Linked DNA regions of Desulfurobacterium sp. TC5-1. The protein of the gene in region 1 binds, or shares a complex with, the protein of each later gene. Links are inferred from orthologs where the notes say so. Each region holds a gene or a part of one and is shown on either strand. Other genes may lie near its edges.

Region 1 (7,293 bases):
GAGCGTTCTTATCAACAGGCATAACGCTCTTTCTCAAAGGTGTAGCCAACGACTATGCAGGAAAGGGACTTGGAGGAGGCCTCATCGTAATAACATTTCCGGAAAACTTTAAAGGGAATCCTTCAAAAAATGTAATTGCAGGCAACACGTTGCTTTATGGTGCTACGGGTGGAGCGTTGTTTGCCGCCGGCAGAGTAGGTGAACGATTTGCCGTTAGAAACAGCGGTGCAGTTGCCGTCGTTGAAGGAGCAGGGCAACACGCCTGCGAATATATGGTAAGAGGTGTTGTTGCCGTACTTGGCGAAGTTGGAATGAACTTCGGAGCAGGAATGACAGGCGGCGTTGCCTATGTTCTTGATGAAGAGATAGAGAAAAAGATAAATGAAAACTACGTAACGGTAAAAGAATTATCAAGAAAAGATGCAGACTTTCTAAAAGTGCTACTTAATAAACACTACAGATTTACAAAGAGCGAAAGAGCCGCCGAAATCCTTGAAAATAACTTTATGTTTGAACGCATCAGGAAAATTGTTCCCATAGGGGCGAAGGAAGTTGAGCTTGTAACAATAGGAACAACAGGACTGCCGGATTAACAAATTGTTATAATTTCAAATGGCGTATAGTATAATAGCGCAAACTTTCAGGCTGAAACAGGAGGTTAAAAGTGGCATCCATAGACGTAAACCAGATATCAAAAGGTATGAAGCTGGAAATAAATGGCGACCCTTACGAAATAGTTGACTACCAGCACGTTAAACCAGGAAAAGGGCAGGCTTTTGCAAGAATAAAGCTAAAAAATCTCAGAACGGGGAACGTGGTTGAGAAAACTTACAAGGTTGGTGAAAAGCTTGAAGTAGCTGACTTTGAAGAGAAGGAAATGGAATACCTGTACAACGATGGAACATTCTACTATTTTATGGATACAAGAACATATGAGCAGATTCCGGTACCGGCAGAAAACTTAGGTGAAAAAGCAAAATTCCTTAAGGAAAATGATACCGTCCAGGTTCAATTCTACAAAGGAGAACCCCTATCTGTAAAACTTCCCAAAACGGTAATCCTCCAGGTTACAGAAACAGAACCAGGATTTAAAGGAGATACGGTAAATAACGTTCTCAAACCTGCTACTCTTGAAACAGGCGCAGTTGTTCAGGTTCCAACGTTCATAAACGTTGGAGAGTACGTGAAGATTGACACCGAAACAGGTAAGTACCTTGAGAGAGTTAACAAGTAATTTCGGAGGCTATTGTGATAGAAAAAATTGAAAATCTTTTAAAATCTCTTGAAAACAGCAGCATAGAAGAAGTTGAAATAGAGCTTGAAGGTCTCAAGGTAAAAGCCCGCTATTGCCGTCAAAAGACTTCTCCACCTGTAACGGTTGAAAGAGTTGTAGAAACAACAGTAGCATCGGCGCCAGCGGAACCCGCAAAGCCAGTAGCTGAAACACCGGAACCAGCAGAAAACATTCACATTGTTCGCTCACCAATTGTTGGAACATTCTATAGAGCACCTTCTCCAGGTGCCGAACCGTTTGTAAAAGAAGGGGATTTTGTTGAAAAGGGACAGACCCTTTGCATAATCGAAGCTCTAAAAGTTATGAACGAAATAGAATCCGACATATCAGGAAGAGTAGTAAAGATACTTGTAGAAAACGGACAACCTGTTGAATTTGACCAACCGCTCTTCTACATAGAGAAAGTGTAAACCGGAGTAGTCTATGTTTAAAAAAATCCTGATAGCAAATAGAGGTGAAATAGCCGTTAGAATAATAAGAACCTGCCGCGAGCTTGGAATAAAAACGGTAGCTGTCTATTCAACCGCTGATAAAGACTCTCTACCTGTATTCCTTGCTGATGAAGCCATCTGTATAGGAAGTGAACGCCCTGCGGCAAGCTACCTTAATATTCCAGCCATCATATCGGCAGCCGAAGTTTCAGGTGCTGACGCCATTCATCCAGGCTACGGTTTCCTGTCTGAAAACCCCGGATTTGCAGAGGTGTGCAGAGCCTGCGGCGTTGAATTTATAGGACCATCTTCTGAAACGATGATAACGATGGGAGACAAAGCACAGGCAAGAGCAATAGCCCGGAAAGCTGGAATTCCAGTAGTTCCCGGCAGTGAAGCGACAAAGGACCCTGCAAAGATTCTTGAATTTGCAAAAAAGATAGGGTTTCCCGTTCTCATTAAAGCTGCCCACGGTGGTGGCGGCAGAGGTATGCGCGTCGTAGAATCAGAAGAAGGTGCAGAAGAAATAATCAGAACGGCAATGGCAGAAGCAGAAGCTGCTTTTGGCAACGGAGAAGTTTACGTAGAAAAGCTAATTTTACACCCAAGACACATAGAAATACAGATCATAGCAGACAGGCATGGAAATATAACTGTTTTCGGTGAAAGAGAATGTTCCCTTCAAAGGAGACATCAAAAGGTGCTTGAAGAATCCCCTTCACCTTTTGTAGATGAAACTTTAAGGAAGAAACTTTATGAAGCTGCAAGAAAACTTGCGTTAGCAATTAAATATGAAGGTGCAGGAACCGTAGAATTTTTAGTTGATAAAGATAAAAACTTTTACTTTATAGAAATGAATACAAGAATTCAGGTCGAACATCCAGTATCTGAAATGGTAACAGGAAAAGACCTTATAGCTCTTCAAATAAAAGCTGCTGAAGGCGAAAAACTTGAAATGGCAGATCCAAAATTAAACGGTCACGCAATTGAATTCAGGATCAATGCCGAAGATTACAAGAGGAATTTCAGACCATCTCCAGGAAAAATAGAGAAACTGCTTTTACCTGGAGGATTTGGTGTAAGGGTCGATACACACGTTTATGAAGGCTATTCAATACCGCCTTACTACGATTCTCTCATAGCCAAGCTAATCGTTCACGGTGAAACAAGAGAAGAAACAATAATTCGTGGAAAGAGAGCTCTATCAGAATTTTTTATAGAAGGAAATCTTAAAACGACCATCCCGTTTCACCTTAAGCTGGTGGAAGATGAAGATTTCGTTAAAGGAAACCTTGACACAAAGATATTAGAAGATAAAATTTTAGGTAGGATAGTTTCTAATTAAGTAAGTAAGAAATATAAGTTATTTGTAATCATTTCAGAAGGGTATTTAGTTGGATAGTGTGCTACATGGCCGTTTTTATCTTCTTTTTTTCTATTTTTTAAATCCAAATACTATTCAGGAGGTGTAATGTCCGCCGCTGCCAAACATGAAATGGTAAAAAACTGGATTCGACAGTACTTGAAAGAATTCGGCGAATATAACGGAACATTCGAGGAGCTTGCCAACTTAACAAAAACAAGTGCCTATCTTGTTAAAAAAGCCATAAATGAACTTGAAGAAGAAGATTTCTTAACGGCAGAATCCAAAAGAGGCAAGGGTTTAACACTCAAGCTGAATGAAAAAGAGCCTATAAAGGAGACAATTTCCGAAACGGCAGAGAAAATTGCCGAAGAAGAAAAAGAAACAAAAGAAACAGGAGAAACAAAAACAGAAAAGAAAAAGAGAAAAACGTCCCTTCAGGACGAAGTGCTTTCATCTCTCCTTGGAAAAGACATAACTGTCTTTCTGATAAGCGGAACAAGGTTAGAAGGCCAGCTTCTTGACTTTGATAACTTCACCCTCTCTATGACGGCACCAAAAGGCAGATCATTAGTTTACAAACACGCAATAGCAACGATAATATACGGATGAACAGGATGAGAAGACACAAAACTCTTGAAGAACTGCAACTTGAGCTCATAGAAATGCTTGAAGAAAAAGGTGAATTCAGAGGCTCTGTTTCAGAATTTATGAAGCTGTTAGATGTAAAGCAGGAGGTGGTAATTCCTCTCCTGAACAGCTTAAAGGCCTCCGGTGACATAAACTACGAGGTTAATGGTGAAGATATCATAATCAGACCTGCCTCTTTTGCAACCGTACCGCAAATACTTACAGAAGAGCAAGAAAAAGAGATAAACGAAAAACTCAAAGAAGGATACAGGTTAGTTGCATCGTCACTCCTTGGAGGCGTTCAGAGTAGAACACTGAGGAATCTCATTAATAAAAGGGTTATTGTATTCTTTAGAAACGGCTCAAAAGTTGAAGGTAAACTCAAAGGATTTGATAGGTATGTCCTCAGAATCAACTCATTCATGGGGAAAATGTTAGTCTATAAGCACGCCATAACAACAATAATATATAAGCCGTAGAGGCTCAAAACCTCTACGGCCAACTTAATTATCTGCTACCTACCTTCATATTGTGGCAGGTCATACAATCCATCTTTGTCTTGTAAATACCAGGAGCACTCACGGGTTTAAAGGTTCCATTATGGTAAGCGTTAAGAAGTTCTACGGTCTTTTTCGCAACATCGGCGGTTAGCCTTGCACACCTTTCAGACCTTGCCTTGCTGTCATAGGCAAAACCTGTCTTCTCTATCCACTTCATAACGGAAACGTGACAGAGAGGTGATGTTGCAATACTTGCCGCAAAAGCCCCTTTATATTTGGCAGGATGCTTCGGATAATAGATTGGAAGCGGTGTTTCTTCATACCATCTGTAAAGAGCGTCAATCACCTTCTTCCAGCCTTTACAAGAGATAGAGATAATGGCGGCAGCACCGTTTAAAGTACCACAAATGGTTCCCCAGCCGTTTATACCACCTTTCCCGTATTCAAATAGTTCTCCCGGAATACCAAGATAAGGACCACCTACGCTCTCTTTAAGCGTATCAAGAATTGATGCAAAAACACCATAGGCGCAGTGGCCTTTTAAATAATATCTGTAGGCTTTCTCAGCTATCATATCAGGATCTATAGGCTTATAAGGATAAGGTGGTTCCATCTTTTTAGAACCTGCAACTGCGGCAGCGCCTGAAAGGCCGCCAACAACAAGACCGGCAGTTCCAATAAGGCTTTTTACGATGAATTCTCTTCTTTTGTTACCCATAATTCCCTCCCTTATTTTATCTTATTTTCTTTTATTATAGTACTTTTTACCGCAGAAAGAATAACCGCTCGGTTTAATATTTTTAAAATTGCTCCATTAACTACTGCAAAAGATTATTTAATAGAAACGATAATTAAGTAAACCGGCGAAAAAGAAAATAAATTTAATATTTTAAATTCCGCAATAATTTTATTTTTTTCACTTTTGAAGCTTTACGTCAAAATAATCCCTCAATCCATCACCCAAAAGGTTAAAGGCAACTATAACCAGAAATATCGCAACCCCGGGAGCAAGGAGCCAGGGAAAAGTGGTAAGCTTAGTAACGTTTTGAGCTTCGGCAAGCATATTTCCCCAGGAAGGATAGGGTTCCTGAACACCAAGACCTATCAAACTCAATGCAGACTCCCCGAGAATGTATCCTGGAATAGATAGAGTTGCAGCAACAACAATATAAGAAAGAGTATTTGGAATTACGTGTTTCCTCACAATGTAAAAACTGCTTCCTCCCATCACCTTAGCCGCCTTCACAAAATCGTTTTCCCTTATAGAGAGAGCCATACCTCTAACAACACGGGCAAGCCCCGTCCAGCCAAGGAGCGAAAGAATAGCCACAATAATGAAAAAGACAGCAATACTCGGCATATCAACGGGAAACATGGAACGCAGTGCAAGTAAAAGATAAAAAGAAGGAAAAACCATCAAAAGTTCAACTATCCTCATCGTGACAGTATCAACTATACCGCCGTAATAACCAGCTATTGAACCTATTACAAGTCCAAGAGAAAAAGAGATGGCAACACCTATTAAACCTATGGTCAAGGAAATCCTCGTTCCGTAAATGAGCCTTGAAAAAATATCTCTACCGACACGGTCAGTTCCTAAAAGGAAAATCTTTCCAGGTGCCTTTACCCCAAATAGATGAAGATCTGTCTTTATAAAACCAAATATGTAGTGAGGTTCCCCTCTGACGAAAAATTCAACAGGATAGGTCTCGTTCCAGCAGGTAGTATAGACTTTAAAAACGGGATCTACTAATTTATGACCATAGACAAAGGGTCTTAAATGAAAATGACCTTCTCTGTCAAAAAAGTGAATAGGTGTTGGAGGCTGGTAAGGATTGTGTCTAAACTGAATATCGTAGGGATACGGCGCAATAAAATCTGCAAAAATGGCAATGAAATAGAGAAAAATGAGAAAAACAAAGGCAACAAAACCCGGTTTATGCTTTCTATAAAGTCCTTCTAAAAACTTCCTCACCTTCTACCCTCTACTTCCCTTTCCCGTATCCTCGGATCGTTAAGTGCAAGTAAAACATCAGCAATAAGATTTCCCACAACGAGCATTATGCCTCCTATGTAGAGCGCCCCCATAACTACAAAAAGATCCTGAGACATAACCGCTTCAAACATCAATCTTCCCATTCCCGGCCATGCGGTGATTATCTCAATCAGGGCAGCACCTGAAAGGAGGCCTGCTATGTCAAAACCTATCAGCGTTATAAACGGATTCATTGCATTTTTTAGAACGTGTTTAAAGAGAATAACTCTGTATGGAAGACCCTTCGCAACGGCAAGTTTAACATAATCTTTCTCAAGTTCATCAATCACGGTTCCCCTCACCAAACGAACAAGACCCGAAATACTACCGACAACCATTGCCGTAAGGGGAATCACCATATGCTTCAATCTATCAAGTATCTTTCCTGCTAAACTGAGCTTATCGTAATTTTGAGAAACAACACCGCCAATAGGAAGAAGCCCTGTCTTAGCAGCGAAAAACATTAGAAGAAACGCAACAAAGAAACTTGGAATTGAGAGTCCTACAAGAGAAATCGAAGTTATAATTCTGTCCAAAATTTTGTTCCTGTAAAAAGCAGCAATTATTCCAAGGGGTACAGCAAGCATCCAGGTAACAAAAAAGGCCGTAACTGTAAGAGACAGGGTGTTACCAATTCTACCGGCAATGAGAGAAATAACAGGTCTGTGGTACGCAAAAGAGTACCCAAGATTAAAGTGAATGGCGTTCCACAGCCAGAAGAAGTACTGTTTAATAACAGGCTGATCAAGACCGTAGCTTTTTCTAAGAGCCTCAATAGTCTCTTTTGAAATGGAAGGATTCATCTTCAAAGAGGTTAAAAAATCACCAGGGGCAAGTTTAATAATGAGAAAAGAAACAAAAGTCATTCCAAGGATAAGAGGTATCAGGTGAAGAAGCCTCTTTAAAATGTATTTAACCATCCTTAAACCTTAAGAAGGGGCAAAAGCCCCGAAAGTTACTTTCTAACGTATTCTGTTACTACCTGATTGCCACACTGAAAGACTCTCTTAATTTCATACTTTTTAACAAGCTCAAGCTTT
Region 2 (7,067 bases), 390 kb from region 1 along the record:
TATGAAAGATTCCATCTACAAGAAGAAAAATCCTTACATAAAGCCCTTTGATGAGGGTATGATTTACAGTAACTGTTGCCGTATGCTGTTTGATATTTCACAGGTTGAAGCGGTAACAGGTTCCAACCCATTCCATTCCGGTTCAGGTGTCGGCGGTATAGGTGTTTATGCCATTAATATGAACAGGTTACTCTTCCTTGCAAAGCAGGATTTTGACTTTTTAACGGCCATGATAGATTACGTGATGGATATCGGTGCAAAGGCTCTTCAAAGGAAGAGAGCATGGCTTAAAAAACACTGGAACGATCTATATCCATATCTTTCTTTCTATCAAAAGGATGATAAGTCTCTCTTCAACATCTTTTCCGTTGTTGGTGTACATGAAGGCATGGTTAATGCCGGTTTTGAAGGCGGTTTATTTAACGATGAAGCAAAGGAGTATGCGCACAGGATAGCTCAGTATCTCTACAAGAAGCTTCACGAGTTTATGGAGAAAGATCAGGTTCTCTACTCTCTTGAGTATGCGCCGTCTGAAAACGCAGCGTGCAGAATGGCTGAAAAGGATATCGCTTTTGCAAATGCCATTGCTCAGGTACTTTCAGGAGAGAGGGAAAAGGAGATTTCAGTGGATCCGGAACTTAATAGATTTATAGATAGGGCGCTTGAGAAGTTTGGAGAGCGCATATTTGATATACCGGTTGGGAGGTAAGAGATGGAGAAAGTTCAGAAAATTACACCGAAGATATGTGTAAATGGTGATCCTGCAAATAAAAGGGTGTTCTTAACGTCGGGATTTCAGGCACCGTTTCAGGAAGGGGATTTGCTCAAGCAGATAGATGTGAATTCACACTTTCAGAGTTACGCTACCGGCGGAAGTATATTTCACCTTTTCACAGCAGAGGAGATGACACCGGAAGAGCAGGAAAAACTCATATTCAACATAATTGACAATTTTCCCATTCAGTACCTTACAAAGACACCATTTTTAACAACCTGCAATACCTGTGGTCATAAGATGGTTGGTAGAAAGACGGTCTGCGAAAGGTGCGGTTCTGAAGATGTTACCCTTTGGTCAAGACCTATTGGTTACTTTAGACCAGTAATGAGAGGCAAGATTTCAAAGGATTACAAAGAGGCGAACTATCTTTTCTGGTTGAACGGAAGGGTTGAAGACTTTGCCACAAGAAAAGAGGTAAGAAAAGAGGATGTTGAACACATCCTTGAAGAGTTAAGCTCAATGCTTTAACTGATTTTAATATCGGTACATTTAAAGCCCCTCTTTAAAGAGGGGCTTTTTTATTAGGAAATTTTTCGGATATCTTTTATACTTTACATTGTAAATTTTTCTGGAGGAGTGTAGCGTGTACAAATTTCCTGATAAATTTGGAAGGTTTGGCATATTTGGAGGAAAGTTTGTCCCTGAAACGTTAATGGCGGCACTTTCTGAACTTGAAGAGAGCTACTACTACTATAAGAATGATAAGGCGTTTCAGGAAGAGTTTAATGCGCTTTTAAAAGATTACGTTGGAAGGCCTACACCTCTTCAATTTGCGAGAGGTTTGTCTGAGTACATCGGTGGCGGTGTCAGGATATACCTTAAAAGGGAGGACTTAAACCACACCGGAGCTCATAAGATAAACAATGCTCTTGGACAGGCTCTTCTTGCGAAAAAGATGGGAAAAAAGAGGATTATCGCTGAAACCGGCGCCGGTCAGCACGGTGTTGCAACGGCAACGGCCTGTGCATTTTTAGGGCTTGAATGTGTTGTTTATATGGGTGAAGAGGATGTTCACCGTCAGGCACTGAATGTGTTCAGGATGGAACTTTTAGGCGCGAAAGTTGAGGTTGTTAAGTCAGGAAGCAGAACACTGAAGGATGCAGTAAATGAGGCGATTCGCGATTGGGTTACAAACGTTAGAACAACCCACTACATAATAGGTTCCGTTGTAGGTCCACATCCTTATCCGGAAATGGTTAGAGATTTTCAGGCTGTTATCGGAAGGGAAGCGAAGGAACAGATACTTGAAAAAGAGGGAAGGCTCCCAGATATGATTGTTGCCTGTGTTGGCGGTGGGAGTAATGCTATGGGAATCTTCTATCCGTTTGTTGAGGATGAAGAGGTTGAACTCATAGGTGTTGAGGCAGGTGGCTACGGCCTTGATACCGGCAAGCATGCAGCCAGCATATGCAGAGGTTCTCTTGGCGTTCTTCACGGTGCCAAATCCTACCTTCTTCAGACCGAAGATGGACAGGTTTTACCGACACATTCTGTATCTGCGGGTCTTGACTATCCGGGTGTTGGCCCTGAACACGCTCTGCTTCACCATATTGGCCGTGCAAAATACGATGCGGTTACGGATGAGGAGGCGATAAGGGCGTTTCAAATTCTTTCAAAAACAGAGGGTATTATTCCGGCACTTGAGAGTTCTCATGCTGTGGCATGGCTTATTAAAAATAGATCAAAATTGAAAAATAAAGTTGTTATAATGAATCTATCGGGCCGTGGTGATAAAGATGTAAACCAGATAGGAGAAATACTTTCGGAAAGGGAAGATTTGAAGTTATGACCCATGAATTTAAAAGTGGTTCCTCTTTGGCTATTCTTGATAGGACGGAGTTTTTAGAGAAGGTAGCATCTCTTAAAGACGATAACCTTGCTCTTTTCATCATTGATGTTGATGACTTTAAATTGGTCAATTTTTCATACGGTTACCGTATGGGAGATGCAGTAATTTCTGCCGTTGCTAAAAAGGTCTGTTCGGTTGTTACCCGGTACTGTTCTTCTTTCATTATTGGTAAGGTTGGTTCAAACAGTTTTGCCATTCTTGTTAGAGGTCTTGATCCGGTGCTCGGGTTTCGCAGAATAGAGGAGATATACAACAAGCATTTTGAGAGATTGAACTTTAAAATAGGAAGGGACTTTTTCTCTCTGACCACAAGTTGCGGTGTTGCGTTTTACACAAGAGATCAGGGGAATGTGTGTGATCTCTTTAAAAAGGCCGAGGAGGCACTTTACAGTGCAAAGAGGAGGGGAAAAAACTGTATTGTTTTTATAGATAACGAATCGAGCAATTTTGATAAGATGCAGGAAATACGTCTTAAGCTTGTTGAGGCTATAGAAAAGCGGACAGTGATTCCTTACTTTCAACCTATAGTGAGTCTCAGAACAGGGAGAATTTACGGTTATGAGGTTTTAGCCAGAATATTTCACGGTGACGAAGTTTTAAAAGGAGATTATATTATTGATATTGCAAACACGTTTAATCTAATTCCTGAAATAGATAAGATCATTTTTGAAAAGGCCTCTGTTTATCTTGATAATAGTTATAAGCTTTTCTTCAATCTTTCTATGAAATACTTTTTTAAGGAACTCAATAATATATGGAGGGTTGTGAAAGATAGGAATCTAAACTCTTCCAATATTGTCATTGAGATTACGGAGTCGCAGAAAGTTATGGGGATGAACGTTGCTCAGAGTATCTTTCAGATTTTTAGAGATATGAATGCAAAGATAGCTATTGACGATTTTGGTTCAGGTTACTCCTCATACAGTTACCTTAAAAAGTTTCCTGCAGACATTCTTAAGATAGACGGAGAATTCGTTAAAGGAGCGAAGAGAGATATAAGGGACCTGACGATTATGAAATCGATAGTTGAGGTTGCCAAGCCTTTTAGACTGAGGGTTTTAGCTGAGTTTATAGAGGACGAAGAGGATTACACACTTATGAGAGAAATCGGTGTTGGTCTTGGTCAGGGATGGTTCATAGGTAAACCGCAGCCTGAACCGTATGATGTAAAAATAGATATATAGAGGATAGAATTATGAAAGATTTACTCTTTACAGCAATAACGACAGCTTTAAAAAGCGGTGAAGCTATTCTTTCTGTCTATGAGAGAGATTTTGAGGTGGAAGAAAAGGCGGACAAATCACCTCTTACAGAAGCAGATAGGCTTTCTCACAGGATAATAGTTTCCCATCTTCCTGATTATCCTATACTTTCGGAAGAAGGAAAAACAGTTCCTTATGAAAAGAGGAGCAGGTGGAAGCGCTTCTGGCTTATAGATCCGCTTGATGGAACCAAAGAGTTTATTAAGAGGAATGGTGAATTTACGGTTAATATAGCTCTTATTGAGAATGGAAGGCCAATTTTAGGGGTTGTTTATGCACCTGTTGTAAAAACGCTTTACTATGGAGCGGAAAAGATAGGAGCTTTCAAGGTTGAAAATGGCAAATTTTCTTTTTTAGAAGAGATAACTTCTCCTGAAAGGTTCTGGAACGAAATAGAAAAGGTAGCGGTAAGGCTTCCTGTAGAGAGTAAGAGAGAGGAAGTGGTTGTTGTTGCTTCCCGTTCCCATAGAAATCCTGAAACAGAGGCTTTTATAAAAGAGATGGAAGAGAGGTTTGGCAAGATAAGAACGGTTTCTAAAGGAAGTTCTTTAAAGCTCTGTCTTGTGGCAGAGGGGGAAGCTGATGTTTATCCAAGGCTTGCACCTACAATGGAGTGGGACACCGGGGCTGGCCAGGCAGTTGTTGAAGCGGCAGGCGGACGGGTTGTTAATTATGAAACAGGTAAACCATTAATTTACAATAAAAGAGATTTATTGAACCCGCACTTTGTTGTTTTTAGAAAAGATTTTATTTTATGAATGGCTTAAAAAGTGGTTTTTGATTTTTGGAGAGAGATGGTTTTTTAAATTCTCGATACAAAATAGATAGAATTTCATTTTTTAGCATATAAGACATTGACAACACCAGACAAGATTTCTATAATTTAAAATAGTGCACCTAAAATTAATATTTTGTTATTCTTTTCAGGAGGTTTATATGGCTAAGACAGGTTCTAAAATGCTTGACGACAGGAGACTTGAAGAAGGAGCGGAATGTCTGAAAGCGCTGGCTTCTCCGGTAAGATTAAAGATTCTTTTTAAGTTAAAAGAAAAACCGATGTGTGTAACAGACCTTGAGAAAGAATTGGGAATTTCTCAGTCTTCTCTTTCGCAGCATCTCAGGACACTTCGCTATAAAGGGATAGTTGACAAAAAGAGAGAGGGGAATAAAGTTTATTACACCATTTCTTCAGACGCTTTTATTCAGCTTTTAAATACACTGCCTGACATCATTTGCTTTAAGGGATAAAGTATGTTTAGAAAGTTGTTTAAAAAAGGAATAGATACCGGGGAAACAAAAGCTTCAGCGGTTCCTTCCGGTTTATGGATAAAGTGTAACGAGTGTAAAAGCCTTCTGTTCAGAGGTGAGCTTGAAAAGAATTTAATGGTGTGTCCAAAGTGTGGCTTCCATTTTCCGATGGAAGCAAGAGAAAGACTCTTTTCCCTTTTTGATAAAGGGGAGTATGAGGAACTTGATACAGAGCTTGAGCCAAAAGATATTTTAGGGTTTAGTGACCGTAAACCGTACACTGAAAGACTTGCTTCTGCTCAGAGAAAAACGGGTTTAAAAGATGCTGTTGTGAATGCTAAAGGAAAAATTGGCGAAATAGATGCGTATGTTACCTGTTTTGATTTTAAGTTTATGGGTGGAAGTATGGGCTCGGTGGTCGGCGAGAAGATTACAAGAAACATAGAAAGGGCTGCAGAGGAAGGGATACCTTTCATCTGTATCTCTTCTTCAGGAGGAGCAAGGATGCAGGAGGGAATTATCTCCCTTATGCAGATGGCCAAAACATCAGCAGCCCTTGCTCGTCTTGAGGAAAGGGGGGTTCCTTACATCTCTGTTCTTACCCATCCTACGATGGGTGGTGTTTCTGCAAGCTTTGCCTTTTTAGGGGATGTGATTATTGCAGAGCCTGGGGCTCTTATAGGTTTCGCCGGCCCCCGGGTCATTGAACAAACGATAAGACAGAAACTTCCAAAAGGTTTTCAAAAGGCAGAGTTTCTCCTTGAACACGGATTGATAGACATGGTTGTTCCAAGGGAAGATTTAAAGGATACGATAGTCCATTTTCTTAAACTGTTTACAGAGAAGGTAGTTGCTTAGGTGACTGATTTTGAGACCTATTTTGCCAGTAAAGAGTTTGTCTGGAAAATCGGGCTTGACAGGATAAAGGGTGCTTTAAGCACCCTTTCTTTTTCTCTGCCTCCATCCGTTATTGTTGCCGGTACCAACGGCAAAGGTTCCACTTCCACTTGTATTGCTTCTATTTTGAAGGAGCACGGAAAAAAGGTGGGTCTTTTTACATCTCCACACATCTTAAGGTTCAACGAGAGATTTCGCTTGGATCTCAGACAGGTTGATACAGAGACTTTGAATAGGGCGTTTAGAGAAATTTTGCCTGTTGTTGAAAAATTCTCTCTGACTTACTTTGAGGCTGCTTTTTTGCTTGCTGTTTTTCTTTTTAAAGATTGTGATTTTGTCGTTTACGAGGTTGGACTTGGCGGAAGGCTTGATGCTACAAACGCCATTTCTCACGATTTAGCGGTTATCACCCACATTGATTTTGACCATAAAGATTACCTTGGTGATACGATAGAGAAGATAGCTGTTGAGAAGTTGCACGTTGTAAAGGATAGGATTCCTGTTGTTATTTCCGATAATCTGCCGGTTGTTTTCAGGCTTGCAGAAAAGTTTACGGATAGGATTATCGCTTATGGCAGGGATTTTTCCACTTTAGATGTTAATGTTTCTCTTTCAGGAACAGAGGCTTTTTACAGGGATGAGGATTCGGCATTTCGCTTTTTAGTTCCTCTTTACGGGTTTCATCAGGCTGTAAACAGTGCTACGGCCGTTTCAGCTGCAAAGATTATTTTAAAAGAAGTTCTTGGCGAAGAGTTTTCAGTTTCAAAAGCTGTGAAGGGATTGTCCAGCGTGAAGCTTCCGGGAAGATTTCAGATTGTAAGGGAAAAACCTCTTTTAATAGTGGATGTTGCCCATAATCCTGATGCCGTAAAGAAGTTTGTTGAAACTTTGAAGCTTCTCGAGCTAAAAGTGGATGTTCTTTATTCTGGTTTAAGGGATAAAGACGTGAAAAGGGTTATGTCAATTCTTGAAGGCTATACAAAATCGCGAGGAAGACAATTATTTGTTACAGAAATAGATAATGAAAGGGCAC

What was found.
Region 2: the proteins of accB (region 1) and accD are in contact, whole or in part, in a solved structure (PDB 8UXZ), measured with the Escherichia coli proteins. The link is inferred for Desulfurobacterium sp. TC5-1 from one-to-one orthologs.

What each region holds. Positions count from the first base shown.
Region 1 is NZ_ATXC01000001.1:878,914-886,206, forward strand. The notes cover bases 1-2,976. They hold accB (acetyl-CoA carboxylase biotin carboxyl carrier protein), read left to right. Parts: upstream 1-1,248; coding sequence 1,249-1,704; downstream 1,705-2,976. Other genes in these bases: gltB (glutamate synthase large subunit), read left to right, coding at 1-593; efp (elongation factor P), read left to right, coding at 665-1,234; accC (acetyl-CoA carboxylase biotin carboxylase subunit), read left to right, coding at 1,718-2,976. In the rest of the region: more of accC, read left to right, coding at 2,977-3,070; H153_RS09305 (RNA chaperone Hfq), read left to right, coding at 3,197-3,700; H153_RS0104515 (RNA chaperone Hfq), read left to right, coding at 3,706-4,197; H153_RS09310 (C-GCAxxG-C-C family protein), read right to left, coding at 4,226-4,936; H153_RS0104525 (ABC transporter permease), read right to left, coding at 5,135-6,193; H153_RS0104530 (ABC transporter permease), read right to left, coding at 6,190-7,173; H153_RS0104535 (dihydrofolate reductase family protein), read right to left, coding at 7,209-7,293. UniProt on the Escherichia coli protein: This protein is a component of the acetyl coenzyme A carboxylase complex; first, biotin carboxylase catalyzes the carboxylation of the carrier protein and then the transcarboxylase transfers the carboxyl group to form malonyl-CoA.
Region 2 is NZ_ATXC01000001.1:1,271,962-1,279,028, reverse strand. What follows is about bases 4,318-7,067. They hold accD (acetyl-CoA carboxylase, carboxyltransferase subunit beta), read left to right. Parts: upstream 4,318-5,140; coding sequence 5,141-5,995; downstream 5,996-7,067. Other genes in these bases: H153_RS0106665 (Mur ligase family protein), read left to right, coding at 5,996-7,067; H153_RS0106675 (metalloregulator ArsR/SmtB family transcription factor), read left to right, coding at 4,826-5,137; cysQ (3'(2'),5'-bisphosphate nucleotidase CysQ), read left to right, coding at 4,318-4,647. Outside these bases: nrdD (anaerobic ribonucleoside-triphosphate reductase), read left to right, coding at 1-709; nrdD (anaerobic ribonucleoside-triphosphate reductase), read left to right, coding at 713-1,246; trpB (tryptophan synthase subunit beta), read left to right, coding at 1,362-2,567; H153_RS0106685 (bifunctional diguanylate cyclase/phosphodiesterase), read left to right, coding at 2,564-3,811; more of cysQ, read left to right, coding at 3,823-4,317.